Regions from separate parts of the Rhizobium sp. NLR8a genome, predicted to be linked through region 2. Evidence: predicted binding sites of a transcription regulator. Region 2 holds the regulator's gene; each other region holds the start of a gene.
What was found. Region 2 encodes HrcA, which represses chaperone genes, less so after heat shock. Its sites were predicted from a motif close to GTTAGCACTCNCNNNNNGNGAGTGCTAAC; they were not measured.

Region 1 (7,321 bases), on a different contig from region 2:
ATCTTTTACGCCACGGTTTGGAGCTCCCACGGCGCGCTCGCCGCCGCCTGGATCTATGGCGTCGGACTGGTGCTGACGCTTGCCATCTCCTTTTCCTACAATGTCTGGCCGGTCTCGCGCACCAAATGGTTCCTGCGCCGCTTCGATCATTCGGCGATCTTCATCCTGATCGCCGCCACCTATACGCCATTCCTCGAGCGCGGCGCCGACGATCCGCTGCTCTTCTTCATGCTGGTGGCGATATGGCTGTTCGCTGCCGTCGGCATCGTCCTGAAATGCGCCTTTCCCGGGCGCTACGACCGTCTCGCCATCCTGCTTTACCTCGCCATGGGCTGGAGCGGCGTGCTGGTGGCGGGGCCCGTCGCCGCGCGCATTCCCTCCGCTTCGATGCTGCTGATCATTATCGGCGGCGTCATCTATTCACTCGGCGTCATCTTCCATGTCTGGGAGAAACTGCGTTTCCAGAACGCCATCTGGCACGGTTTCGTCGTCATTGCAGCGGCCGTGCATTATTCCGCCGTCTTCGCTTGTTTCAGCCTGCCAATGCCGGGCTTCTGAGCTGCGGCCTGCCCGAGACCGTTCCGCAAGCCTTTCTCTGCCGTATCAGCCGTTTACATCTTTCGAACTGCGGCGTATGCCAACCCGCGCAGTCAATCCGAACCGGGTCATCATGACAGACGCCGTCCTCCTCCGCGACGCCACCGAAGCCGATCTTCCCGCCATCCGGGATATCTACAATCATGCCGTCGAGCACACGACGGCGATCTGGAACGAGACGCTCGTCGATCTCGAAAACCGACGGGAATGGCTGAGCGCGCGCAACGGCCGCGGCTTTCCGGTCATCGTCGCCGACAAGTCGGGTCAGGTCGCGGGCTATGCCTCCTATGGCGACTGGCGCGCCTTCGAGGGCTATCGCCACACGGTCGAACATTCCGTCTATGTCGAGAAAGATCATCGCAGCGCCGGCATCGGCGAGGCCCTGATGCGCGAATTGATTGCGCGTGCGGCGGCCGCCAATATCCATGTGATGATCGCCGGCATCGAGGCCGACAACACCGCCTCGATCCGGCTGCACGAAAAGCTCGGCTTCCGTATTGTCGGCAGATTTTCCGAGGTCGGCACCAAGTTCGGCCGTTGGCTGGACCTCACCTGCATGGAGCTTCGCCTGCCCGGCGAGGCCGATTGACCTACTTGCTCGGGCAAGGCCGACGGAGGATGAGCGCTCGCCGGACGGAGTGACCGGCAAATCATTGCCGGAGCGGTCACTATCTTTTTATTGTATTCTGAGCTGTGTAGAAAAGAGAGGCCGCCTGCTTCGCGAGAGGCGGCGTGATAAGCGTCATGGAGTTCAACAGTTCAATGGTAATGCATAGATCGCCGCTCGGCCTCCTTGCCTTCCTTCTTCTCGCCGCTGCTCCGATTTCCTCGCGTGCTGCCGATTGTGGCAGCACGGCCTCGCCGAAGCTCGACTGGCAGGAATGCACGAAGAAAAACCTGATGTTGCAGGGCAGTGACCTCCAAGGCGCCAATCTCTTCAGCACCGATTTCTCGCTGACCGATCTCAGCGGTTCGAATTTCAAATCCGCCAATCTGGAAAAGGCGAGCTTGGTGCGGGCCTCGCTTGAGGGGTCACATGCCGAAGGGGCCAACTTCGCCAAGGTCGAGGCCTATCGCGCCAGCTTCGCCAATATTGCCGCCGAAGGCGCTTCCTTTGCCGGCGCCGAGCTGCAGCGCGCCAATTTTGCCGGCGCCCGGCTCTCCGGCGCGAGCTTCGAAAAGGCCGAACTCGGCCGCGCCGATTTCGACAAGGCGGTGCTGACGGGGGTGAAATTCTCTTTCGCCAATCTCTCGCGCGCTGACCTTTCCCACGCCACCTTCGAAGGCCCGTTAATCTTCGAGCGCGCCTTCATGTTCTTGACTCGCATCGAAGGCCTCGACCTCTCGGCTGCCGCCGGGCTCGAACAGGCACAGATCGACCTCGCCTGCGGTGACGCCTCGACCAAACTGCCCGCCGGCCTCTCGGCGCCGCCGACATGGCCTTGTCCGGCTGAGCACGAGTGATTACCAGGCGACACTATACGCCTATGGCAACACGCACGTCTCTCTGGGATGGTTCGGTTCGACTTAGTGGAGTTTGAACTCGCCCATGACGCGGCGCCACTTGTTCGGCCCGATCAGCCGCTGGTGGGTGTAGCGAACAGAATGCAACGGCCCGTCGAGGGAGGACTGCCAGAACTCGAGAAACTTATGCATCTCCGGAAAGTCCGGGGCAAGATCGTAATCCTGCCAGACATAGGTCTGCAACACGGATTCAAAATCAGGAATGCGATAGAGGATATGTGCAGTGGTCAGCCCATAGCCGTTCAGCTGACGTTCCAGATCTGAGGAAAATCGCATACTTCATCTCCGTTTCGTGACGCTCGAAAGGTGGCGCAAAATTTTGCAGCCATCAACGGATTTCTGAAACGCGTCCACCGTGTTTATTGTTCCTTTACAGGATGTTAGCAGCCACTTCGCACGAGTGCTAATTTTTTTATGGCGCCCTCTTGAAATGGAAAAACCGCAAAACCAGATCATTGCGCGCAGAACGCTCGATCGAGGTTTTGCACCCGCCCGGACTGGTCATCCGGTCCGGCCAGGGGAATAACATCACTATTGTTTGTCCATTGGAGGAAAACATGTCGTTCCGACCGCTTCATGATCGCATTCTCGTCCGCCGCGTCGATTCCGAGGAAAAGACCAAGGGCGGCATCATCATTCCCGACACTGCCAAGGAAAAGCCGCAGGAAGGCGAGGTCATCGCCGTCGGGCCCGGTGCACGCAACGAGGCCGGCCAGATCCAGGCGCTCGACGTCAAGGTCGGCGATCGCGTTCTGTTCGGCAAGTGGTCCGGCACTGAGATCAAGATCAACGGCGAGGACCTGCTGATCATGAAGGAAAGCGATGTCATGGGCATTATTGAAGCCCAGGCGGCCGAAAAGATCGCCGCCTGAGGCATGTCCGCGCATGAGTCAAAAAGCTGCCTATTGAAGGAGTGAAAGAATGGCTGCGAAAGAAGTGAAATTTCATAGCGATGCCCGTGAACGCATGCTGCGTGGGGTCGATGTGCTGGCCAATGCCGTGAAGGTGACGCTGGGCCCGAAAGGCCGCAACGTCGTGATCGACAAGTCCTTCGGCGCGCCGCGCATCACCAAGGACGGCGTTTCGGTTGCCAAGGAAATCGAGCTCGAAGACAAGTTCGAAAACATGGGCGCGCAGATGCTGCGCGAAGTCGCATCGAAGACCAACGACCTCGCCGGCGACGGCACCACGACTGCGACGGTGCTCGCCCAGGCGATTGTCAAGGAGGGCGCCAAGGCGGTCGCCTCCGGCATGAACCCGATGGACCTGAAACGCGGCATCGATCTCGCCGTCGACGCTGTCGTCGCGGAACTGAAAACTAACGCCCGCAAGATCTCCAACAATTCCGAAATTGCCCAGGTCGGCACGATCTCCGCCAATGGTGATTCCGAGATCGGCCGCTACCTTGCCGAAGCAATGGAGAAGGTTGGCAACGAAGGCGTCATCACCGTTGAAGAGGCCAAGACTGCCGAAACCGAACTCGAGGTCGTCGAAGGCATGCAATTCGACCGCGGTTATCTGAGCCCCTATTTCGTCACCAATCAGGACAAGATGCGGGTCGAACTGGAGGATCCCTATATCCTCATTCATGAGAAGAAGCTGTCGAACCTGCAGTCGATGCTGCCGGTTCTCGAAGCCGTGGTTCAGTCCGGCAAGCCGCTCCTCATCATTGCTGAAGACGTCGAAGGAGAAGCCCTTGCGACCTTGGTCGTCAACAAGCTGCGCGGCGGCCTGAAGATCGCTGCCGTCAAGGCGCCTGGCTTCGGCGACCGCCGCAAGGCCATGCTTGAAGACATCGCCATCCTGACCGGCGGCACCGTCATCTCCGAAGATCTCGGCATCAAGCTTGAGAATGTGACGCTCAATATGCTCGGCCGGGCAAAGAAGGTGGCCATCGAAAAGGAAAATACCACCATCATCGACGGTGCTGGTTCGAAAGCGGAACTCGACGGTCGCACCGCTCAGATCCGCGCGCAGATCGAAGAAACCACCTCCGACTATGATCGCGAGAAGCTGCAGGAACGTCTTGCCAAGCTCGCCGGCGGTGTTGCCGTCATCCGCGTCGGCGGCTCGACGGAAGTCGAAGTGAAGGAGAAGAAGGATCGCGTCGACGACGCGCTGCATGCAACACGCGCGGCGGTCGAGGAAGGCACCCTGCCCGGTGGAGGTGTGGCGCTGCTGCGCGCGGTCAAGGCGCTCGACAATTTGAAGACTGCCAATGACGACCAGCGGGTCGGCGTTGAAATCGTGCGCCGGGCGATCGAAGCCCCGGTTCGCCAGATCGCCGAAAACGCCGGCGCCGAAGGCTCCATCATCGTCGGCAAGCTGCGTGAAAAGAGCGAATTTTCCTATGGCTGGAACGCCCAGACCGGTGAATATGGCGATCTCTACGCGCAGGGCGTCATCGATCCGGCCAAGGTCGTTCGCACCGCACTTCAGGATGCAGCTTCGGTTGCCGGCCTGCTGGTGACGACGGAAGCGATGATCGCCGAAAAGCCGAAGAAGGAAGCTGCTCCGGCCATGCCCGCCGGCGCCGGCATGGACTTCTAAGCGATCGCTCGGCCCGCTCTGCCCTCGGGGCGGGCCGTGCTACGCACTACCGAATGAAACAAGTTCCATCGGTCGACATCAATGGAGCCAAGCTATGAGAAAGGAAAACATCAGCAATTCCATACAGCAGAATGCCGTGGCAGCTATCAGTGCGGCGCATCTGCTTCATCCGGCGAAGCATTTCGGTCACCCGCGTGACGTGCTTGCCGCCGCCGAGATCGACAACGACGAGAAGCGGGCAATTCTCGCTTCATGGGCATCCGATATCTTCGCAGTCGAATCCGTACCAGCCCTCCGCCTTTACCCTGGGGCCGAAAGAGCTGTATCCTATGACGAGATCCTTGAAGCGCTGAAGGCTTTGGATAATGGCGATCGCCCATCCGCGAGGCAGGATACGTCCGCTTCCCTGAGTTCCCACAGGACCCGTCGTCGAAAACCACCCACCCCCCGATTTCCCGGCCTTTGCTTGTGCAGCTATTGGAAAGGAGGACGGCGCCGACCGCTGTTCGAAACCTGACTCTCCGTCTGGCCTGCCGTGTGCCTCTCGAAGACGCAGGCATGATTTTTGCCGACGGCTCTTTGCTCAACTGAGGAGTTTTGCCGATGAAGATCGCTCAGATTGCACCGCTCGCCGAGAGCGTTCCCCCAAAGCTGTACGGCGGGACGGAGCGGATCGTTTCCTACCTTACTGAAGAACTCGTGGCAAAGGGACATGAGGTCACGCTCTTTGCCAGCGGCGATTCCGTCACACGGGCGACACTCGTGTCGTGTGCGGACGTCGCCTTGCGGCTCAACCCTGCGGTCAGGGACCATCTACCGCATCAGGTCGTGATGCTCGAGGAGATCCGGAGGCGGGCGCATGAGTTCGACGTGCTGCATTTCCACATCGACCTGCTGCATTTCCCGCTGATCCGCGATTTCGCCGATCGCACCGTGACCACGCTGCACGGGCGGCTCGACTTGCCGGATCTCAAGCCGTTCTACGCCGCTTTCCCCGATATTCCATTGGTGTCGATCTCCAATGATCAGCGTCACCCGATGCCACCAGTCGACTGGCGCGGGACGGTCTATCATGGTCTCCCGGCCGATCTTCTTCCATTCACGGAGAACCCTAGGGGTAACTACCTGGCCTTCCTTGGTCGGATCTCTCCGGAAAAGCGCCCCGACCGAGCCATTCAGATCGCGGCAAAAGTCGGCATGCCTCTGAAGATCGCCGCCAAGATCGATAATGCCGACAAGGTCTATTGGGAAACCGTCATCGAGCCGATCGTTAAGAGCCATCCGCATGTAGAATTTATCGGCGAGATCGACGAACGTGAGAAAGCTGACTTCCTCGGAAATGCAGGCGCTCTGCTCTTCCCGATCGACTGGCCGGAGCCCTTCGGGCTGGTGATGATCGAGGCCATGGCCTGCGGCACGCCGGTCATCGCTTTCGGCTGTGGCTCGGTTCCCGAGGTCATTGACAATGGCATCTCCGGCATCCTGGTCGACAGCGTCACCGAGGCGGCCGAAAATGTCGAATGGGCGCTGCGCCTCGATCGGCGCAAGGTGCGGGCCGCGTTTGAAAAGCGCTTCACCGCACAGCGAATGGCGTGCGACTATCTCGACATCTATCGCAACCTGCCGGGCGTTCGCATCAAAGCCGCGCCCCTCCGCCGGTCGAATGGTCAAGCGCTCGACCTGCAGGCTGTCGCCTGAGGCAAGGAGGAGGAGACCATGTCGAACGTATCTGCGGACAGCAACCCCGCCACAGCATCGTCAGGCGTGGTGGCGCCCGTCGCTCAGTTCTTCATTCCGGCCGCCGCATCGCTGCAGGAGCGCCGGCCGCGTACATTGAAGCACGGCGATACTTTCGCCGTCTTCGACCATAATGGCGATGCTCTTTCCGGTCCCGGCAGCCCGGAAGGCCTTTTTCACCGGGACACTCGTCATCTCTCGCATCTTTACCTGACGATCAACGAACAGCGGCCGATGCTGCTGTCGTCGACGCTGCGGGACGACAATGCGACGCTGACCTGCGATCTCACCAATCCTGATCAGTTCGATGAGAAAGGAAGGCTGGTTCTGGGCCATGACGTGATTCATCTGCGCAGATCGCGCTTTCTCTGGAATGCCAGTTGTTATGAACGGCTGGCTGTGAGGAATTATGACGAGCGGCGGCAACAAGTTCGCATTCAGATCTCGTTCGGGGCCGATTTCGCCGATCTTTTTGAAGTCCGCGGCACCGCAAGGGCAAGGCGAGGGCGCCATCTTCCCGCCGTCGTAGAACAGGATTGGATCCTGCTTTCCTATATCGGCCTGGACGGTCGCAAGCGGTCGACGCGCCTTTCCTTCATGCCGGAACCGGCCGAGGTTCGTAGCGATCTCGTCACTTATGACCTCCATCTGGAGCCGCACGAGACCAAATCGCTCTTCATCCAGATCGCCTGCGACCATACGTCCGCCGATCGACTGAGCCGTCTTTCCTTCTTCCTTACCTTGCGGGATGCCCGCCGCGCGTTGCGTGCCTCCTCCTCGCGCGCGGCGTCGGTCACAACCTCCAACGAGATCTTCAACGAAGTCGCGCGACGCAGCGCCTCCGATCTTTACATGCTGATCACCGACAAGCCGGAAGGCCCCTATCCCTATGCTGGTATTCCCTGGTTCAGCA
Region 2 (7,321 bases):
CGAAGGTGCGCTGAAACTGGCGGGCGGCGATGCCGCGATAGAGATAGTCCCGCTCGCCCTGCTCCAGCTGGCGGCCGCGGATCACAAGCTGGTTCTCCTCGGTGGAGACATCAAGCTCCTCCTCGCTGAAACCGGCAACCGCAAGGGTGATGCGCAGACGTTCGGGGGCGCCGCTGTCGGCGGCGATGCGTTCGATATTGTAAGGCGGGTATCCGTCGCTCGCCTTGGAAATGCGCTCCAGCGTCTTTTCCATGGCGTCGAAGCCCAGAAGCAACGGGCTGGCGAAAGGCGTAATGCGGCTCATCTCTTTTCAAGTCCTTGATGCAAGCGACCATCCCGGACCTCAAGCGCAGCATCCGGATGCCGCTAATATGGGGGCATGATTACGGCGCTGCAAGGCGCGCACGACCCTCCCCAATTTAAACATCTGTCAATTTTCGAATGGCCGCGGCCGCCTCCTTGCTTGACAAAGGACCTGCTGCCTCGCATCAAAACATGCCCGCGCGTAATGTGCCGATTTGCGACGGGAAATGAAGAGATGGTGTCTGCCGGGACAACCGGCATGGCGGAAACGGGACGAGTGGAATGGCAAGCGCGAGAAAGATCATCATCGACACGGATCCCGGCCAGGATGACGCGGCCGCCATCATGCTGGCTTTCGGCAGCCGCGATGAGCTCGAGGTGCTGGGGATCACGACGGTCGCTGGCAACGTGCCGCTGTCATTCACCAGCCGCAACGCGCGCATCGTCTGCGAGCTCTGCAGCCGCACGGATGTAAAGGTTTTCGCCGGAGCCGATAGGCCGATCGCCCGCAAGCTGGTGACGGCAGAGCATGTGCATGGCAAGACCGGGCTCGACGGCCCTGATCTGCCCGAACCGACGATGGCGCTGCAGCCCGGCCACTCCGTCGATTTCATCATCGAGACGCTGCGCCGCGAGCCGGAGGGCACAGTGACGCTCTGCACGCTCGGGCCGCTCACCAATATCGGCATGGCCTTCCAGAGGGCGCCCGACATCGTTGCCCGCGTTCGCGAGCTGGTGATGATGGGCGGTGGCTTTTTCGAGGGCGGCAACATCACACCGGCCGCCGAATTCAACATTTATGTCGACCCCGAAGCCGCCGACATCGTTTTCCGCTCCGGCGTCCCGATCGTGATGATGCCGCTCGACGTGACGCACCAGCTGCTGACCCGCAAGGACCGGGTCAAGCGCATGGCCGAGATCGGCACGGCGCCGGCAAAGGCCATGGTCGAAATGCTGGAATTCTTCGAACGCTTCGATATCGAGAAATACGGTTCCGACGGCGGGCCGCTGCACGACCCGACGGTTGTCGCCTATCTGCTGAAACCAGAGCTTTTCCAGGGCCGGGACTGCAATGTCGAAATCGAGGTCCAGTCCGAACTCACCGTCGGGATGACCGTCGTCGACTGGTGGCATGTGACCGACCGCAAGCGCAATGCCAAGGTCATGCGCCATGTCGATGCGGACGGCTTCTTCGATCTGCTGATCGAACGCTTCGCCCGCATCTGATTTTTATCTCCTTCTCCGAGCCGGAGAGGGAAACCGAGCTCAGGCGTCCTTCTCGTCGAAGACGGAATTGATCTCGGCCTCGACCGGCTTCGGGCCACCCTTGGCGACGCCGACCATGGCCGGGCGCAGGACGCGTTCGCCGATGGTGAAGCCGGCCTGCACGACCTGGACGACGGTATTGTTCGGCACTTCGGAGTTCGGCACTTCGAACATCGCCTGATGGAAATTCGGATCGAATTTCTGGCCAACCGGCTCCAGCTTGCGAACGCCGTGGCGCTCCAGCGCCGCGAGCATCGCGCGCTCGGTCATCTCCACACCTTCGATCAGCGTGGTGAGGCCGGCATCGGCCGTGGCCTTGGTCTCCGGAGAGATGGCGTCCAGCGCCCGGCGCAAATTGTCCGAGACGGCGAGCATGTCCCGGGCGAAACCGGCGACGGAATAGGATTTTGCATCCTTGACCTCGCGCTCGGTGCGGCGGCGCAGATTATCCATCTCGGCGGCAAGGCGCAGATAGCGGTCACGCAGCTCGGCATTCTCGGCCTTCAGGAGGTCGAGCGGATCCGGCTGGTTTGCCTCCTCCTGCCCGGCAGTGGCTGTTTCGACGTTGACGGCAGCGTCGGCTGCGGCGTTGGCCGCAGTTGCGTCAGGTCCGTTTTTCGTCGTTTCATCGGTCATGACGGTCTCCGGTTGGTGTTTTCAGATGCGCCCGATATCGAGGTTTGACCGGAAAAAATCAAGTCTGCGTGACGAAGAAGCGAAAATTCCGCAGCTTCGCCAGTGATGACATCAAAGCGGATTGCGCGACAGGCGGGAGACGAGCTGGGCGGTATAATCCACCATCGGCACGATACGGGAATAATTGAGCCGCGTCGGGCCGATGACACCGACAGCGCCGACAATCCGGTCGTCCTCGTCGCGATAAGGCGCGACGATGAGCGACGAGCCGGACAGCGAGAAGAGCTTGTTTTCCGAACCGATGAAGATCCGAACGCCCGAACCACTTTCGGCCAGGTTAAGAAGCTCGATCAGGCTATCCTTCTTTTCGAGATCATCGAACAGCATGCGCAGCCGGTCGAGATCCTCGGCGCCGGCGAGGCCTTCCAGCAGATTGGCGCGGCCACGGATGATCAGCTGGGCGGGCTTTCCCTCGTCCGGGCTGCCGGCCCAGACGGCGATGCCGCGCTCGACAAGATCGCGCGAGAGCGCATCGAGTTCGTGACGGACATCATCCTTCAGACGGCTTAATTGTTTGCGCAGCTCCGGCAGCGTCTGGCCGGACATGTGGGCGTTGAGGAAATTCGCCGCCTCCGTCAATTGCGACGAGGTGATGCCTGCCGGCAGTTCGATGATGCGGTTTTCCACCTGATCGTGATCGCCGACGAGTACGGCGAGCGCCTTTGTCGGCTCAAGCCGGATGAACTCGACATGTTTCAACACCGGATCGCTTTTCGAGGTGATGACGAGGCCGGCCCCGCGCGAGATGCCGGAAAGCATGCGACTCGCCTCGTTCATCATCGATTCTACCGGATTGCCGCCGCTTTCGGCCCGCACCTGGCGATCGATGCTGGCACGCTCCTCGGCGGAGAGATCGCCGATCTGCATGAAGGCATCGACGAAGAAGCGCAGCCCGATCTGGGTCGGCAGCCGGCCGGCGCTGACATGCGGGGAATAGATGAGACCGAGCTCTTCGAGATCGCTCATGACGTTGCGCACCGAGGCCGGCGACAGCGACATCGGCAGCAGGCGCGACAGATTGCGCGAGCCGAGCGGCTCGCCGCTTTCAAGATACCCTTCGACGATGCGGCGGAAAATTTCCCTGGAGCGTTCGTCCAGTGCAGCAACGGCATCCGAAACCGACGTCGACCTGATGCCCATGAACCTTTTCAAACCCACGCTGATGATGCTCCCGAAAATATAGTCAAACTCGCACCCGTGGCAAAAGGGAATTTGCAAATGGGCGCCGCCAATCGTAGAAGCGGTCAACAACTCCAGGAGATGAGAATGCGGCCTTCAGGCAGAAAAACCGACCAGATGCGCAAGGTCTCGTTCGAGCGCAATTTTTCCAAGCATGCGGAAGGCTCGTGCCTGGTGAAATTCGGCGATACGCACGTGCTTTGCACCGCGAGCCTCGAGGAAAAGACGCCGCCATGGCTGCGCAACACCGGCAAGGGCTGGGTCACGGCCGAATACGGCATGCTGCCGCGGGCAACCGGCGAGCGCATGAAGCGCGAGGCCGCCGCCGGCAAGCAGGGCGGCCGCACGCAGGAAATCCAACGGCTGATCGGCCGGTCGCTGCGCGCCGTCGTCGATCTGCAGGCGCTCGGCGAAAAGCAGATCACGCTCGATTGCGACGTCATCCAGGCCGACGGCGGCACACGGACGGCCTCGATCACCGGCGGCTGGATCGCGCTCTACGACTGCCTGAAATGGATGGAAAGCCGCAACATGATCAAGGTCGACCGGGTCCTGAAGGACCACGTCGCCGCCATCTCCTGCGGCGTTTTCGCCAGCCAACCGGTCATCGACCTCGATTATCTCGAGGATTCCTCGGCCGAGACCGACGCAAATTTCGTCATGACCGGCGCCGGCGGCATCGTCGAAATCCAGGGCACGGCCGAAGGCACGCCGTTCAGCGAAGAGGAATTCAGTTCGCTGATGCGGCTTGCCAAGAACGGCATCGGCGAACTCGTCGCCCTGCAGAAAGAGGCGATTGCGGGATGAACCCCATGCTGGAAGGCATGTTGGAAACGGCGCTCTATGCGCGCGATCTCGATCAGGCCGAGACGTTCTACGAAGACGTTCTCGGGCTTGAAAAGATCACCCGCGCCGGCAATCGGCATGTCTTCTTCCGCTGTGGGCCTGGCGTTCTCCTGATCTTCAACCCCGAGGAAACGATAAAGCCACCGGCACCCGACGCACTGCAGGTGCCGCCGCACGGCATGACCGGGCAAGGCCATGCCTGTTTCCGGGTGTCCGGTCGCAATATCGATGCGATGGCCGAACAGCTGATGGCGGCTGACGTCGCGATCGAATCCGAGGTGCACTGGCCAAACGGCGGCCGCTCGATCTATTTCCGCGACCCTGCCGGCAACAGCCTGGAATGCGCGGAGGCAAAAATCTGGGGCATCGAACAGGATATCTGAATGCGCAAGCTCGAAACCAAAACCATCGTCGTCGCCAGCCACAATGCCGGCAAGATCCGCGAGATCCAGGAACTGATCGGACCGCTCGGCTTCACCGCCAAGTCTGCGGCCGAACTGAATTTCGTCGAACCTGACGAGACCGGCACGAGCTTCGAGGAGAATGCGACGATCAAGGCGGTCGCTTCAGCCAATGCCGCGGGCATGCCGGCGCTTTCGGATGATTCCGGCCTGGTGGTCGACGCGCTCGGCGGCGATCCCGGCGTCTACACCGCCAACTGGGCGGAGACGGCAGACGGCACGCGCGACTTCGACATGGCGATGGCCAAGGTGGAAAAGGCGCTGCAGGATGCGGGCGCCACGACGCCGGAACAGCGCGGGGCGCGTTTCGTCAGCGTACTTTGCCTGGCTTGGCCGGACGGGCACACGGAGCTTTTCCGCGGCGAGGTCGAAGGCAACGTCGTCTGGCCGCCGCGGGGCACCCAGGGCTTCGGCTATGATCCGGTTTTCCAGCCCGAGGGTTACGACGTTACCTTCGGCGAAATGAGCGGCGAGGAGAAACACGGCTGGAACGTCGGCAAGCCACAGGCGCTGTCGCACCGGGCCCGTGCCTTCAAACTTTTCGTCGAAACCTGCCTGGAGGCATAAGGTCTGTTCGTGGGCAATTTCGATACGCCAAGCCTCTCGCGCGACGCCGCGCTGCTGCCCGATACCGGCGAGCCCGGCTTCGGCGTCTATGTGCATTGGCCCTTCTGCGCGGCGAAGTGTCCCTATTGCGACTTCAACAGCCATGTACGCCATCAGCCGGTGGACCAGGAGCGCTTTGCATCAGCCTTTTTGAAGGAGATGGCGGCAGTCCGGGCAATGAGCGGTCCGAAGACGGTGACGAGCATCTTTCTCGGCGGCGGCACACCGTCGCTGATGAAGCCGGAGACGGTCAATGCCATTCTTGACGGCATCGCACGGCACTGGCATGTGCCCGCCGGCATCGAAATCACCATGGAGGCCAATCCGTCGAGCGTCGAGGCCGAGCGGTTTCGCGGCTACCGGGCGGCCGGCGTCAACCGCGTCTCGCTCGGCGTGCAGGCGTTGAACGACCGGGATCTGAAATTCCTCGGCCGGCTGCATGACGTCGCCGACGCGCTGAAGGCGATCCGGCTGGCGCGCGAGATCTTCCCGCGCATGTCCTTCGACCTCATCTATGCCCGGCCGGACCAGACGGTCGAGGAATGGGAGAAGGAACTGAAGGAAGCGATCTCCTATGCAGTCGACCATCTGTCGCTCTATCAGCTGACCATCGAGGAAGGCACACCCTTCTTTGGCCTGCACAAATCGGGCAAGCTGATCGTGCCGGACGGCGAGCAATCGGCCCTGCTCTACGAGGCGACGCAGGAGATCACGGCGCGTGAAGGCATGCCCGCCTACGAGGTCTCCAATCATGCCCGGCCGGGCGCCGAAAGCCGCCATAACCTGACCTACTGGCGTTACGGCGACTATGCCGGCATCGGTCCGGGCGCGCACGGCCGGCTGACGCGTGGGCATGAGAAGCTTGCGACGGCGACCGAGCGCAAGCCGGAAGCCTGGCTCGAGATGGTCGAGCGCGACGGCCACGGCATTCTCGACCAGGAGCGGCTCGGTTTCGAGGAACAGTCGGACGAGTTGCTGCTGATGGGACTGCGGCTCCGGGAAGGCGTCGATCTCGCCCGCTGGCAGCAGCTTTCGGGCCGTGAGCTCGACCCGAAACGAGAGGAATTCCTGCTCGAACATAAATTCGTCGAGCGGATCGGCAATTCGCGCCTGCGCTGCACTCCATCGGGCATGCTGATCCTCGATTCCGTCGTCGCTGATCTCGCCTGCTGACATCCAACGAGGTTGATCCGGGCGCGGCAGCGACATCGCCGTCCGCGCCGGAAAACAAGTCTCAGCCGTGGCTGGTCGCGCCCGCCTTGAACAGGCTGCCGGTCGGCGTCTTCAGGAACATCTCGAGCGGAATGTGTTCCTGGTGCAGGAAGCCGGTCGCCGGCAGCAGGCCGTCGCGGACCATTTCTATGACGGCGACGACGGAGGCCGACGTCGTCCAGGCGATCGCCGTGCGGCGGGCGCCGGCAATTTCGATCGGGTAATAGGCGCGCACGAATTCCTTGCGGCGCAGGTTGCCGTTCTCCGTGCCTTCCGCGGCGACATGGACATAGACGACATCGTCTTCAACAGGCGGCTTGGCATTGGTCAGGATTTCGCCGGCGAGCCTGCGCTTGTCGCGCATCAAGAGCTCATGGAAGAAGAAGTTCATCAGCTCCATGTGCCCGGGATAACGCATGGTCTTGTAGTCGAGATTGTCGACCTTATCGAGCATGGTGTCGCACATGGTGCCGAGGCCGCCCGATGTCGTGAAGGCTTCGAGCTTGACGCCGCCGACATAGATGGTCTCGTGCCACTCCATCGGCGAGACGAGCTTGCGCACGCCGCCTTCGATGACCTCACAGTCGTTCAGATATTCGTTGACGACGCCTTCCGGCGACCAGTTGAAGGCATAGCCGAGGAGACCCGTCGGATGCTGCGGCAGGGCGCCGACGCGCATGCGGATCGATCGGCAGCGATCGAAGCCATCGGCGAGGCTTGCCCCGACGACGCCGACGAAACCGGGCGCCAGG
Region 3 (7,321 bases), on a different contig from region 2:
GGAGGCTGCATTATATCAGCCTTCGCCGTGACGGTTCCGTGCAGTCAGTGAGCAGCCGGTGGGCGTCCGTTTGTCTCGAAGAGACCGCGAGCCGCCTCGACCATCGCCTGCAGATGATTGGGATCGCGCACGCCCTGTCGGTAGAGCTCGATGATGATGCTCGCCATTCGTTCGGCTTCGTCGCTGTCTCTTGCCACTGCGTAATCGGCGCTGAGCTTGTCGAAGACGCGCTGGCAGGTTTCGAGATCGCGGGAGTCCAGCGGCACCTGCGATCGGTTTAGGATCGTTTGAACCATCTTCATTCCCTCGGAAAAGGCCCGCCAGGCGTGTCCAGGCGAGCCTGCGGCCTTGTCTTAAAAGTCCATACCGGCGCCGGGGGGCATCGCCGGAGGAGCATCCTTCTTCGGCTTTTCGGCGATCATCGCTTCCGTCGTCACCAGCAGGCCGGCGATGGAAGATGCGTCCTGTAGCGCGGTGCGGACGACCTTGGCCGGATCGATGACGCCCTGCGCGTAGAGATCGCCGAATTCGCCGGTCTGAGCGTTCCAGCCATAGGAAAATTCGCTCTTCTCGCGCAGCTTGCCGACAACTACCGAACCTTCGGCGCCGGCGTTTTCGGCGATCTGGCGAGCCGGGGCCTCGAGCGCACGGCGCACGATTTCGACGCCGACCCGCTGATCGTCATTGGCAGTCTTCAAATTGTCGAGTGCCTTGACAGCGCGCAGCAGCGCCACACCGCCACCGGGCAGGATGCCCTCCTCGACCGCCGCGCGTGTTGCATGCAGCGCGTCGTCGACGCGATCCTTCTTCTCCTTCACCTCGACTTCCGTCGAGCCGCCGACGCGGATGACGGCAACACCGCCGGCGAGCTTGGCAAGACGTTCCTGCAGCTTCTCGCGATCGTAGTCGGAGGTGGTTTCTTCAATCTGGGCCTTGATCTGGGCGATGCGGCCTGAAATCTCCTCCTTCGAACCGACGCCGTCGATGATGGTCGTGTTTTCCTTCTCGACCGTGATCTTTTTTGCCCGGCCGAGCATATTGAGCGTCACATTCTCAAGCTTGATGCCGAGATCTTCGGAGATGACGGTGCCGCCGGTCAGGATGGCGATGTCTTCAAGCATGGCCTTGCGGCGGTCGCCGAAGCCAGGCGCCTTGACGGCAGCGATCTTCAGGCCGCCGCGCAGCTTGTTGACGACCAAGGTCGCAAGGGCTTCTCCTTCGACGTCTTCAGCGATGATGAGGAGCGGCTTGCCGGACTGAACCACGGCTTCGAGGATCGGCAGCATCGCCTGCAGGTTCGACAGCTTCTTCTCATGAATGAGAATATAGGGATCCTCGAATTCGACCCGCATCTTGTCGGCATTGGTGACGAAATAGGGGCTCAAATAGCCGCGGTCGAACTGCATGCCTTCGACGACCTCGAGTTCGGTTTCGGCGGTCTTGGCTTCTTCAACGGTGATGACGCCGTCATTGCCGACCTTTTGCACGGCCTCCGCCAGGAAGCGGCCGATTTCCGCATCGCCATTGGCGGAGATGGTGCCGACCTGGGCAATTTCGGCATTGTTGGATATCTTGCGGGCGTTGGCCTTCAGTTCTTCGACGATAGCGCTGACGGCGAGATCGATGCCGCGTTTCAGGTCCATCGGGTTCATGCCTGATGTCACGGCCTTGGCGCCCTCCTTGACGATCGCCTGGGCGAGCACCGTCGCAGTCGTGGTGCCGTCGCCGGCGATGTCGCTGGTCTTCGAAGCGACTTCGCGGACCATCTGGGCACCCATGTTTTCGAACTTGTCTTCGAGCTCGATTTCCTTGGCAACCGAAACGCCGTCCTTGGTGATGCGCGGCGCGCCGAACGACTTGTCGATCACGACGTTACGGCCTTTCGGACCCAGTGTCACCTTTACGGCGTTGGCCAGGATGTCGACACCGCGCAGCATTTTTTCGCGGGCTTCGACGCTGAATTTGACTTCTTTAGCAGCCATGTCCTCACTCCTTCATCGGCAGCTAGCGCATGTCGCCAAGTGTACAGCGGTTTTGCGAGAACGACATGCGAAGAAATTAAGATCCAAAGCGCGAGGGACGACCCTCAGAGATCGCAACGCGCTTTAGCGTTGACTTCCGACTTGATGGACTCAGGCGGCCTCTTTCCGCTCGCTCTGAGCTTCGATGATACCCATCACGTCGCTTTCCTTCATGATCAGCAGGTCTTCGCCATCGATCTTGATCTCCGTGCCGGACCACTTGCCGAACAGGATGCGATCGCCGACCTTGACGTCGAGTGCCTGGATTTGGCCGGCATCGTCGCGTGCGCCGGGACCGACGGCGATGACCTCGCCTTCCTGCGGCTTTTCCCTGGCGGTGTCGGGAATGATGATGCCGCCCTTGGTCTTTTCCTCGGAATCGACGCGGCGGACGAGAATGCGGTCATGAAGCGGTCGGAACGACATGTCTTCCTCCATAGACAAACAATGACGACGGTGTCGGTGCTGGCCGGACCGGATTGATGAGATCCGGACGGGTGCAAGTCGCGCGCATTGCGCGAATGATCTGGTTCGAGCGTTTTTCGATTTCAAGAGGAGCAGGAGAAAAATTAGCACTCTCTGCTGTCGACTGCTAGCAACTCTCCCGGGAACAGAAGCCCCCTTCCTGCGTTCGACATAATGAAGATAGTCGTCCCCTCGTCTCGAAGGCGAGTTCAAACTGCACAAGGCTTGAATCCGGATGTCGGCGTTCCTAGCTCTCTGGCGATCGAGGCTCGATGAGCTCGATCACCGTCCCACGTCTTAGGAGTGAGTGACATGGAAGAGAAGACCAATATAATCAAAGACCTCAGTATCGAGGAACGCGAGGAGATCTTCGTCGATATCGCTCGCACGCTGGAGGATACGGCGCGTGAGGCTCTTGTCGAAGGCAATACGCAATTTGCCGTGCTCTCCAACAACATGGCCGAAGCGATCCGCGTCAATGCCGACGAACTCGCCAGGGACGATCCCGAGAATGCCGAGCGCGTGTTGCTCCAGGCAACGGCGATGATCTCGCAGTTCGAGGCCGTGCACCCCTATCGCATGGTAAGCATGGCCGTTCACTGATTGCCGGCAGGACGGCTTGGCTTGGCCGCCCGCTCGAATCAATCGCCAGCATGCGGAACTCTCGCGGCTGGCGGAGGTTATTGGATCACAGCATCGAAAGGTGATCCATGACCACTTCCCCAACCAACATCTCACCCGAGAGTGGAACCGACGATGCGCGCTCCTTCGACACGCAGCAAGCTGAGGCCGATCGCCAGGCGGCATTGGAAGCCGCCCGCTGCAATGTGCGTTCGACGTTGGATCGCGAGAGCGGCACCGAGACCCCAAGCCTGAAACTGGCGAGGGAGTATCTCAGTCTCGGCGGGCGGCGCCGGTCCAAGATCGACGACAACATCACCACTGTTCGTCAATGGAATGAGGATCCCCCGGCGGCCGAACGCTTTTGGAAAGAGCGAGTGGAGACGCTTTCAAAGGATCAGCGCAAACAGGTGGAGGATTTTCTTCCGACCATCAACACGCCTTGAAGATGGCCGCCCGGCTCGTCGCCGCCCGCCAAATTGAGTAGCGAGGTCAGGTCGAAACTGGAGAAGATCATGGCCATAGATAAACACGAGCAGATACGCCGGCGCGCCTATGAAATCTGGGAAGCCGAAGGCCGCCCTGAAGGTTCGGACCTGCGTCACTGGATGCAAGCTTGCGACGAACTGGCTGGCGAAGACGAGCATGAGACGCTGCAAGACCTGCTTGATCAAGACGACAGAGATGATGCGGCCTTGCTGCAAGGAGCCGGGGAAAGCGGTGATCTCGATCCGCCGCGAGCCGACCTTGGTGTTGCCGGCTCCACGACGCCCGATATCGAGATAACAACCGGGGAGAACCCTTCCCGGCGAAAAATCAGAAGGACCGAAGGACCGTAACCGCCATGCAGCATCTCGACCATGCCATGCAAATCGCCTTAGAGGCGCATGAAGGGCAGGTGGACAAGACCGGGCGGCCATTCTTTGAGCATTGCCAGCGGGTCGCGCTTCTCGTGTCGGGAGACGAGGCGCGAACGGTTGCCTATCTTCACGACGTCGCCGAAAAAGGCAGTGGCTGGACGCTCGACAGGTTAAGGGAGGAAGGCTTCCCGCCGGCGATCATCTCTGCGGTGGATGCCTTGACGCGGCGGCCCGAGGAGCCTGACGACGAATTCGTCAGACGCGCCGCATCGAATTCGCTGGCCCTGCCAGTCAAACAGGCGGACCTTGAAGACAATCTCCGACAGGCCGAACAAGCCGGCAAGAAAACCGAAAAATACCAGCGCGGTCTGGATCTCCTGCACGACATCCGGAACGAACGCTAGGTCTGTTCGGGCGGTGCCGGCGAAAGTCCCGAAGAATGTCTGCCGTGCGTCCTCTTGCATCACCGGATATTTTCCGCCTCGCTCGCAACCATTCTTCAACCATAGAAAGCGGAGCACCCTGAGGCCGACCTGAGGTGAGGGTCGTGTTAACCGGTACGACCTATAGTCGCGTCCATGTGGATGAACGAGGGAACGGTCGTGTCCGGCGAACTGCACACAATCTTGGCAATGGATGGCACGTTGGCAGGCCTGCAGGGTGTCGGCGACGCCCTCGAGCGACATGGTATCGTGCTGCGCGTTCACCTCGACCGAGCTGAGTTTCACGAATGCGCCGCCAAACGACCGCTGCCGGCGCTCATTCTGCTGGACGCCCTGTCGCCGGAGGGAGGTGGGCTCGAAGACTGCCGGCGTTTCAAATCAAAGCCTATAACGTGTGATATTCCAGTCATCATTCTGGTCTCGCCGGAGGACGAGGAGAGCCGGATCGGAGGGCTTGCCGCCGGTGCGGTGGATTGCGTTTCCAACCTTGTCTCCGCCGCGGAGCTCGTCGCCCGCATTAAGCGACATATCGAGCTCGGCGCAGTCCACGCGCGCCTGCAGCGGCGCAACGAGCAACTCGATACGGCACTTGCCAGCATGGGACAAGGCGTCTGCCTGTTCGACGAGGCCGGCCGGCTGCTGCTTTCAAACAACCGTTATGCCGAAGTCTACGGACTTGATCCCTCCGTCATCCATCCGGGACAGTCACTCAAGGACATCCTCAACCTGAGACAGGGGGTCGGCGCCGTTCCCGCCACCTCGACCTCGGAATATCTCGCCTGGGCCGAAGCGACCAATAGGGGCGATACGCCTCGGGATTGGATCAAGGAACTCAAGTCGGGCCAGATCATCCGCGGCTATCATCAGCGCACGTCGGACGGCGGATGGGTATCGACCCACGAGGATATCACGCAGGCCTGGCAGGCTGAAAAGGCCCTTGCGAAGGCGCATGTCCAGGCAGAACGCGCCGAGCAGGAGGCGCGGGCAGCGCATTCACGTCTTCTGGCGGCTTTCGAAGTCGTCCCGGAAGGTCTCGTCCTATTCGACGAGGAAGACCGCTTCGTCCTCTGGAACCAGAGATATGAGCAGCTTTACGCCGAAAGCGGCGATATGCTCGTAAAAGGCATGCGCTTCGAAGACCGCCTGCGTGCTGGCCTCGAGCGCGGCCAATATCCGGAAGCGGTCGGACGCGAAGAGGAATGGCTGGCGGAAAGGCTGGCCCATCATGCAAAGCCCACCAGCAAACACGAGCAGCGCCTACCCGGAAACCGCTGGATACGGATCGAAGAACGCCAGATCTCCGAAGGCGGCAGCGTCGGCATACGTGTCGACATTACCGATCTCAAGATGCAGGAGGCATCGTTCAGGCTGCTGTTCGAAGGCAACCCGATGCCGATGTGGGTTTACGATCATGAAACGTTGAGATTTCTCCACGTAAACCAAGCCGCCATCGATCACTACGGCTATCGTCTGGAGCAATTCCTGACGATGCGACTATCCGACATCGAGGCGCAGGAATCCAATCCGCCGCAGGCCGTCGTTTTCGATGTCGAGGATCCTGCTTCGTCCCGCTCTTGCCGCCATCTCAAGGGAGATGGCGCGGCCATCGAGGTCACCGTCTATTCCACCTGCTTGAACTACAAGGGCCAGGCGGCATCGCTGATGGCTGTCGTCGACGTCACCGAGGCCAAGCGCGCCGAAAAGGCATTGCTGCAGCACCGTGACACGCTTGAAGAGATGGTGCGCTCCCGCACGGTCGAACTGGCGCGGCAGACAGAAGAGCTCGAACGGATGCTCGAACAGGAAAAGCAGATCAACGAATTGCAGCGGCAGTTCGTCTCGATGGCGTCGCATGAATTCCGCACCCCGCTTGCGGTGATCGACGGCGCGGCGCAACGGCTCATTCGGCGCAAAGAGGCAGCGACGCCGGAGTTTCTTTGCGAAAAAGCCGATCAGATCCGCAGCTCGGTTTCGCGCATGCTCGAACTGATGGAAAGTATTCTTGCTGCCGGGCGGCTGGACCATGGCAGGATCACCATCGTGCACAAGCCGTGCTCGATCGCGGAAATCATCGAAATCTGCCGCGCCCGCCAGGAGAGCATCCGGCGCACCCACCGTTTTCTGCTTGACCTCGATCGGCTTCCTCCGACCATCTATGGGGATCATCCTGCGCTCGACCAGGTCTTCAGCAATCTCTTCTCGAACGCCGTGAAATACGCACCGGATTCGCCGAACGTCCACGTCACCGGATGGCAGGAAGGGGACAGCGTTTGCATCACTGTCCGCGACGAAGGCATCGGCATCGACGCCGATGACCTCCCGAAGATGTTCCAGCGTTATTTCCGTGCCAGAAGTTCCACGGGCATTGCCGGCACTGGCATCGGCCTTAATCTCGTCAAGCAGATCATCGAGCTTCACGGCGGATCGATAGAAGTGACAAGCAGCCGCGGGGACGGCACGACGTTTACGCTTCGGATTCCGATCGGCGCGGAGGTGCCAGATCAGTTGCGTGTCGCTGCCGGATAGGCAGACGGCATCTTCTCCGAGCGGCGGCGGCCTTCGCTGTTGGTCGCATTGTTTAGCGCTCGCCGCTGGGAGATGGAGGTTCAGAATGATCGATCGCCAACCCTTCGATCTCAAGACCTATGTGCGCGACATTGCGACGCGGCCATGCTTTATCTGCGGCTTGATCGAGAATGATCCGGCTTGTTTTCATCATCGTATTTTCGAAGACGATGAGACGATTATCTTCCTGAGCAAATATCAGACACTGCCCGGTTATTGCCTTGTCTGCCCGAGAGAACATCGGGAGGATTTGGCGCAAGACATGTCGACCGATGAGTATCTTCGACTGCAGGAGAAGGTGCACCTTTTGTCTCGTGCGCTGAAAAGCGTCTTCGATGCTGAACGA
Region 4 (7,321 bases), on a different contig from region 2:
GCGGATGCGCGCAGGTGATGCCGGCGAGATCGGCAGCCGTGACGTCGGCGAGACGCTTGTACTGCAGCTTTGCCTTGGCAAAAGATTCTTCAGCCAGCTTGTCGGCGAAGATCAACCTTTCACCCGGGCGCGGGCCGAAATCGTTCTCGGCGGCCGTGACTTCGTAAAGGCCGTAGGCGACACGTGAGGAATAGGCGATCGCGCGGTTGCCGGGGATCGTCCAGGGCGTGGTCGTCCAGATGACGACGAAGGCATCCTTGAGGCTCTCCGAGCCCTTCGCGACCGGGAACTTCACCCAGATCGTGTCGCTTTCATAATCGTGGTATTCGACCTCGGCTTCGGCAAGCGCGGTGCGCTCGACGACCGACCACATGATCGGCTTGGAGCCGCGGTAGAGCTGGCCGCTTGCGGCGATCTTCAGCAGTTCACCGGCGATACGGCTTTCCGCATGGAAGTTCATCGTCAGATACGGGTTTTCGAAGTCGCCGACGATGCCGAGGCGCTGGAACTCGTCGCCCTGGACCTTGATCCACTTCTCGGCATAGGCGCGGCACTCGCGGCGGAACCCGATCATCGCCGCCGGCTCGCTCAGGTCGGGCTTGGCCTTGCCCTTGGCGCGATAGTTCTCCTCCTCGATCTTCCATTCGATCGGCAGGCCGTGGCAATCCCAGCCGGGCACGTAGTTGGCGTCATAGCCGCGCATCTGGAACGAACGGTTGATGACGTCCTTGAGGATCTTGTTCAGCGCATGGCCGATATGGATGTTGCCATTGGCGTAGGGCGGGCCGTCGTGCAGGACGAATTTCTCGCGGCCGGCGGCGGAGGCGCGCAGTTTCTTGTAGAGATCCATCTGCTGCCAGCGGGCAACGAGCTCCGGCTCCTTCTGCGGCAGACCGGCGCGCATCGGGAAATCGGTTTCGGGCAAATAGAGGGTCTTCGAGTAATCGATCTTTTCGGCGGTTTCGGTCATGTTCGACAATCGTTTTTGGCGGCCCAGGGAGGGGCGCAACGGACGTGAAAATAGGTGGCGGCGGAAGCGCCTGCTCGCAAGCGCCAAAAACCCGGACCTCCCGGCCGCTTAGCGCGCGCGGAAGGCCGGGCCGATAATTCGTATCGTGGTCGCCAGCCGAAATTTCGTCATAGCGCCGGTTCATAGGCGTTTTTGCCGGGAAAAGGAAGAGAAGAAATCGCAGGCCTGGCAACCCAGGTCAGGGCCGATTCCACCATGCGGAATATCCCGAGCCGTGACGAACTCAGGCGAAACACAGTTTCCGATCAAGTTCGCCGAGCGGCACGACGCCCGCCAGCAGCGCCCTCGCCTCCTCCTCGTCGCGTTTGATCTGGGCGACGAGCACATCGAGGCCGTCGAATTTCAGCTCGGGCCTGATATAGCCGAAGAAGGAGACGGCGCAGCGCTGGCCGTAGAGATCGCCGCTGAAATCGAAGAGATAGGTTTCGAGCAGCGGCGCGCCGTTTTCCGTGACGGTCGGCCGGCGGCCATAGCTGGCGACGGCATCGTGGAGCATTCCGTCCTGGCGGCGGAAGCGGACGGCGTAGATGCCGGCGGCGAGTTCGGCCTCGGGCGGCAGGCGCATGTTGGCGGTGGGAAAACCGAGCTGGCGGCCGAGCTTTTCGCCGTCGATCACCTCGGCTTCGACAGTGTAGCGGTAGCCCAGCATGCCGGCCGCTTCGCTGACATTGCCGTCCTTCAGGAGCGCCCGGATGTGGCTCGAAGAGACGACGTCGGCGTTCTCGTCGCGGAAGGCATCGATCAGAGTGACGCCGAAACCATAGGTCTGGCCGGCATTCATCAGAAAGGCAGGACCACCTTCGCGACCGCGACCGAAATGGAAATCGAAGCCGGTGACGACCTCGGAGGCGCCGAGCCAATCCTTCAGGATCGAATGGATGAAATCGTCGGCCGAGCGCTGCGAAAATTCATAGTCGAAGGGATATTCGATGACCGCATTGAAACCAAGGGTTTCCAGGATGCGGGCCTTGAGCGGCGCGGGCGTCAGACGGAAGACCGGTGTCTGCGGCCGGAACACCGTGCGCGGATGCGGCTCGAAGGTCAGCACCAGGGCAGGAATGCCGCGCGCCTTGGCGATTTCGAGCGCACGGTTCAGCACCGACTGATGGCCGCGATGCACGCCGTCGAAATTGCCGATGGCGATCACCCCGCCCTTGAGATGGGCGGGCAAGGGTTCGCGGGTTTCATTGCGGTGGAAGACGGTCATCGGCTGGCTTCTCTTCATGCAAGACGCGGCATCCACCACTTCGGCGCCGCCTTCTCCCGATCGAGATAGGCGTTGAGGATCGCTTCGTCGGTCTCGCCGTTCAAGGTGTATTCCTTCGCGTGAATACCGCCGCTGATGTAGAGAAGATCGAGACCGAAATTCAAGGCGCCGCGCACATCCGTCGGCATGCCGTCTCCGATCGCCAGCACGCGGTCAATGGAAAAATCGCCGCGAAGCTCGCGGGCGGCCGCAAGCGTCGCTTCGTAGATCGGCTGGTGCGGCTTGCCGGCAATGCGGGTTTTGCCGCCTAATTGCTCGTAATAGGCGGCCATGGCGCCGGCGCAGGGGATGATGCGATGGCCACGTTCGACGACGAGGTCGGGATTGGCGCAGATCATCGGCACGTCGCGTGCCTGAAAATCCAGAAGCATGTCGGTGTAATCCTCGGGCTTCTCCGTCTCGTCGTCGAAAAAGCCGGTGCAGACGAGCGATTGCGCTTCGCCCGCCGGCCGACGTTCGACGCCAATGCCTTCGAGAAGCGCCTTGTCGCGCTCGGGGCCGAGCAGAAAGACCGTCTTCGGCCCTTCTGAAATCAGCCCGCGAGTGACGTCGCCCGAGGTGACGATCCGGTCATAGGCGCTGTCGGGGACTCCGATATGGCGCAACTGCTCAACCACCTGCCAGGAAAGGCGCGGCGAATTGGTGATGAGGACGACGGCGACGCCGCTCTCACGCGCGGCTTGAAGGGCGGCGGCGGCCTTCGGAAACGGATCGACGCCGTTGTGAACCACCCCCCAGACGTCGCAGAGCACCACGTCGTAATGCGCCGATATCTGCGAGAAGTTTTCTATCCGCCTGGCCATGCCGATTTCCCGATTTGCTTCAGTCACCGGTGACATTGCAAAGGCGCAAGGCGATGGCAAGGCATTTTCTTCACCTTGGCAGACAAGAGCGCCGGCAATCCCGGCCAGAGCGAACGGCAAGGTCGGGCGACGTTGCCGAACGCAACGGTTAGAGAACATTTCAATGACAATCTCCGATAATTCACCGCCTCTTCACAATTCCGGCACAAAAATTCGTGATTGCTCTCATTGACTCCTCTCGGAGCCATCCCTAAATGCTCGAGCGCTAGCACTCACCTTAGAGGAGTGCTAACACTTATCCATGTGGACCGCTCCGGTCCGCGAATGTCATTCGATCGAGGGATTAGACAATGGCAAGCACCAATTTCCGTCCGCTTCACGACCGCGTCGTCGTTCGTCGCGTCGAGTCCGAAGAGAAGACCAAGGGCGGCATCATCATTCCCGACACCGCCAAGGAAAAGCCGCAGGAAGGCGAAATCGTCGCCGTCGGCTCCGGCGCACGTGACGAGTCCGGCAAGGTCGTGGCTCTCGACGTCAAGGCTGGCGACCGCGTTCTGTTCGGCAAGTGGTCCGGCACTGAAGTCAAGATCAACGGCGAAGACCTTCTGATCATGAAGGAAGCCGACATCATGGGCATCATCGGCTGATCGGCCGATCCGCTTTCCCGAAATGGCTGACGGGCGTTTCGCCCGAACAAATCGAATTCAGGAGTCACAAACATGGCAGCTAAAGAAATCAAGTTTGGCCGCACCGCGCGCGAAAAGATGCTGCGCGGCGTCGACATTCTCGCCGATGCAGTGAAGGTCACGCTCGGCCCGAAGGGTCGTAACGTCATCATCGACAAGTCGTTCGGCGCTCCGCGCATCACCAAGGACGGCGTTTCCGTCGCCAAGGAAATCGAACTCGAAGACAAGTTCGAAAACATGGGCGCCCAGATGGTCCGCGAAGTCGCTTCGAAGACCAACGACATCGCCGGCGACGGCACCACGACTGCAACCGTTCTTGCCCAGGCGATCGTTCGCGAAGGCGCCAAGGCCGTTGCCGCCGGCATGAACCCGATGGACCTGAAGCGCGGCATCGATCTCGCCGTTGCTGAAGTCGTCAAGGATCTCCAGGCCAAGGCCAAGAAGATCAACACTTCGGAGGAAGTCGCCCAAGTCGGCACGATCTCCGCAAACGGCGAACGTCAGGTCGGTCTCGACATTGCCGAAGCCATGCAGAAGGTCGGCAACGAAGGCGTCATCACGGTTGAAGAAGCCAAGACCGCCGAAACCGAACTCGAAGTCGTCGAAGGCATGCAGTTCGACCGCGGCTATCTCAGCCCCTACTTCGTCACCAACCCGGAAAAGATGGTCGCCGACCTCGAAGACGTCTTCATTCTCCTCCACGAGAAGAAGCTCTCGAACCTGCAGTCGATGCTCCCGGTTCTCGAAGCCGTCGTCCAGACCGGCAAGCCGCTCCTCATCATCGCTGAAGACGTCGAAGGCGAAGCCCTTGCAACGCTCGTCGTCAACAAGCTGCGCGGCGGCCTGAAGATTGCTGCCGTCAAGGCGCCTGGCTTCGGCGACCGCCGCAAGGCCATGCTCGAAGACATCGCCATCCTGACCGGCGGCACCGTCATCTCCGAGGACCTCGGCATCAAGCTCGAAAGCGTCACGCTCGACATGCTCGGCCGTGCCAAGAAGGTTTCGATCTCCAAGGAAAACACCACGATCGTCGACGGTTCGGGCGCCAAGTCCGACATCGAAGGCCGTGTTGCCCAGATCAAGGCGCAGATCGAAGAAACCACCTCCGACTACGACCGCGAGAAGCTGCAGGAACGCCTTGCCAAGCTCGCTGGTGGCGTTGCCGTCATCCGCGTCGGGGGCTCGACCGAAGTCGAAGTCAAGGAGAAGAAGGACCGCATCGACGACGCCCTCAACGCGACGCGCGCTGCCGTTCAGGAAGGCATCGTACCGGGCGGCGGCGTTGCCCTGCTCCGTTCTTCCGTCAAGATCTCCGCCAAGGGCGTCAACGACGACCAGGAAGCCGGCATCAACATAGTTCGTCGCGCTCTGCAGGCTCCGGCCCGCCAGATCGCTGAGAACGCTGGTGACGAAGCTTCGATCGTCGTTGGCAAGATCCTCGACAAGGATCAGGACAACTACGGCTACAACGCCCAGACCGGCGAATATGGCGACATGATCGGCATGGGCATCATCGACCCTGTCAAGGTCGTTCGCACCGCCCTGCAGGATGCCGCTTCCGTCGCATCGCTGCTGATCACCACCGAAGCCATGATCGCCGAGCTGCCGAAGAAGGACGCTCCGGCTATGCCGGGCGGCATGGGCGGCATGGGCGGTATGGACATGATGTGATAGGCCTCCGGCCTGTCACAACATCGTCCATGAAACCGCCCATCATTCAAAATGGTTCAGCGCGTAAAGCGCGCTGAACTGGCGGTATGGACATGATGTGATAGGCGAAAGCCGTCACTGAAATCCATTCCGGCACATCCGGAACAGGAAGGGCGGCCCTCGGGTCGCCCTTTTCTTTTCGCCAAAAATGATTCGATCCGTTGCGCGCTATTTTATGCTGCGCAGTGCGTCCGCGCTCGCGAAGCTTTCGTCAGGCTTATGTCGCCGCTCATTTCCTATGCGCGGGAGATTGCTTACGGGGGGCAGGCTTTCTCCCGCAAGCGCAGCGAAACGGGTCGAAAAGCGCTGAAACTGATCACTTCTGGCCGAAGACGCGGGGATGCCGACATTTCCCGCAACTGATGCCGATCCGAACAGCCCTTAAAAAGCCGTTGCCGTTTGTGCAAAAGCTCCTATAAATCCGCGCTGCAATTGATGCGCGCCCGGCGATGATTTTCGCCATCAGACGAGCGCGAGAAGGCGATGCCATAGTTGCGTACTCGAGAGGATCCGGTCCGGAGACTCGAACGGCCGTAACGATCGCCGGTGTAGGCGCGGGCATTATGCCCCTGTCCCATGATCCTGTTTCTTTGTGTTTGCCGAGCGTGCGGCGTCGGAGCCGCATCCGAACTGGGGAACGCCTTGTTTAAGATCGCCAAAGCCAATGCAGCCGTGCCCTTGATGACCGGCTCCCTGAACGACAATCATCAAAATCACCAGATGCTTGCTCAGCTGTCAGTTTCCGAAAGCTGGACCGGAGATTTTTCGACCGGCCTGATCCGTCTCGGCAAATGGAGCGCGATGCTGCACGGCATCTCCGCCGATGAATGCGGCCTGCTGAACCTGATCCGCTGCTACGATACCAAGGATCGCAGCCACGTGCTGGAGCTGTTCGAGCAGGCGGCGACGCACTGCTCCTCTTTCTGTTTTTCGACGACGATCATCACGCGGAACGGTTTCCGTCAGCCGCTGTTCTGCATGGGGGAGTCGAGCGGGCTCGAGGAGAAATACAGCGGCCGCATGGCCGGCGTCTTCATCTTTCCGCGCTTCAAGCTGCAAGACGCAACCCAGATCACAAGCTGGCAGTGAAGACCGGCGACGCGAGATAAAGGCCGCCTCCGGGCTCAGCCACTAACGTAAAACGTGGAATCGCTAAATTTGCGGTTCCCTAAGCCTATCGCGTGAACCTAACTTCACGTGGCAGGCTTTCGGGCATTGGCTTCTGATTTGGTATTCGGCGCATAGCGGGCCGCGAGAAAGCTCGTCTCGACCAGTATCGGTCACCGCGATGCGGCCGGCATGACATCAGCACCATCCATGACATAGGTCGCGTAGCGATGGTCGCGGATCAGGCTTATCTTTTGCCCGCGCCATTCGAGCAGCATGAAATAGGAAGGACCGCCCGACGGTTCGGCCGATACCAGCAATATTTCCCGGCCTTCCAGCCAGGCCGGTTCGAGCCTGACCGGCGGATATTGGGCATAGTAGGTGAAGAACCGACCGACGTCGGCGGCACCCGAGATTTCCGGCCGTCGCGCCTGGCGAAGCCGAACGTCATCGGCCAGCAAGCGACGCAGCGCGTCCCAATCTTGGGCGTTGAAGAGCGCTGCAAAGTTCTGGGCCTCGGGACTTGGCGACGGCGCGACCTCAGACCGCACGTCGGAGATCGCGCGCAATCGCGTCCTACCGCGCGACAGATGGGCCTTGACGGCATCGACACTCAGTTCCAGCAGCGCTGCGATATCCGCAAGCGACTCTCCCAGCACATCCTTGAGGATCACCGCGCTGCGTTGCGGCACCGGCAATTCTGCAAAATGACCCAGGG

Region 1: a site for HrcA is predicted at 2,501-2,529, ahead of groES (co-chaperone GroES). Genes of this name have one in related genera too.
Region 3: a site for HrcA is predicted at 2,590-2,618, ahead of HJC04_RS24960 (co-chaperone GroES). Genes of this name have one in related genera too.
Region 4: a site for HrcA is predicted at 3,365-3,393, ahead of groES (co-chaperone GroES). Genes of this name have one in related genera too.

The regions. Positions count from the first base shown of each region.
Region 1 is NZ_JABDWI010000009.1:296,974-304,294, forward strand. It holds gene trhA (PAQR family membrane homeostasis protein TrhA) at 1-558, shown strand, start outside; gene HJC04_RS19350 (GNAT family N-acetyltransferase) at 635-1,186, shown strand; gene HJC04_RS19355 (pentapeptide repeat-containing protein) at 1,360-2,061, shown strand; gene HJC04_RS19360 (usg protein) at 2,125-2,397, opposite strand; gene groES (co-chaperone GroES) at 2,679-2,993, shown strand; gene groL (chaperonin GroEL) at 3,043-4,671, shown strand; gene HJC04_RS31830 (hypothetical protein) at 4,766-5,188, shown strand; gene HJC04_RS19375 (glycosyltransferase family 4 protein) at 5,275-6,369, shown strand; gene HJC04_RS19380 (amylo-alpha-1,6-glucosidase) at 6,388-7,321, shown strand, end outside.
Region 2 is NZ_JABDWI010000004.1:117,896-125,216, reverse strand. It holds gene HJC04_RS08845 (Hsp20 family protein) at 1-304, opposite strand, end outside; gene HJC04_RS08840 (nucleoside hydrolase) at 586-1,530, shown strand; gene grpE (nucleotide exchange factor GrpE) at 1,570-2,205, opposite strand; gene hrcA (heat-inducible transcriptional repressor HrcA) at 2,317-3,405, opposite strand; gene rph (ribonuclease PH) at 3,532-4,251, shown strand; gene HJC04_RS08820 (VOC family protein) at 4,248-4,673, shown strand; gene rdgB (RdgB/HAM1 family non-canonical purine NTP pyrophosphatase) at 4,674-5,318, shown strand; gene hemW (radical SAM family heme chaperone HemW) at 5,328-6,530, shown strand; gene HJC04_RS08805 (saccharopine dehydrogenase family protein) at 6,592-7,321, opposite strand, start outside.
Region 3 is NZ_JABDWI010000014.1:67,089-74,409, forward strand. It holds gene HJC04_RS24950 (hypothetical protein) at 45-296, opposite strand; gene groL (chaperonin GroEL) at 354-1,982, opposite strand; gene HJC04_RS24960 (co-chaperone GroES) at 2,133-2,447, opposite strand; gene HJC04_RS24965 (hypothetical protein) at 2,799-3,089, shown strand; gene HJC04_RS24970 (hypothetical protein) at 3,197-3,553, shown strand; gene HJC04_RS24975 (DUF2934 domain-containing protein) at 3,623-3,946, shown strand; gene HJC04_RS24980 (HD domain-containing protein) at 3,952-4,371, shown strand; gene HJC04_RS24985 (PAS-domain containing protein) at 4,570-6,936, shown strand; gene HJC04_RS24990 (HIT family protein) at 7,022-7,321, shown strand, end outside.
Region 4 is NZ_JABDWI010000008.1:214,276-221,596, forward strand. It holds gene ileS (isoleucine--tRNA ligase) at 1-970, opposite strand, end outside; gene HJC04_RS17170 (bifunctional riboflavin kinase/FAD synthetase) at 1,254-2,237, opposite strand; gene HJC04_RS17175 (TIGR01459 family HAD-type hydrolase) at 2,252-3,100, opposite strand; gene groES (co-chaperone GroES) at 3,451-3,747, shown strand; gene groL (chaperonin GroEL) at 3,820-5,457, shown strand; gene HJC04_RS17190 (hypothetical protein) at 6,139-6,585, shown strand; gene HJC04_RS17195 (sigma-70 family RNA polymerase sigma factor) at 6,777-7,321, opposite strand, start outside.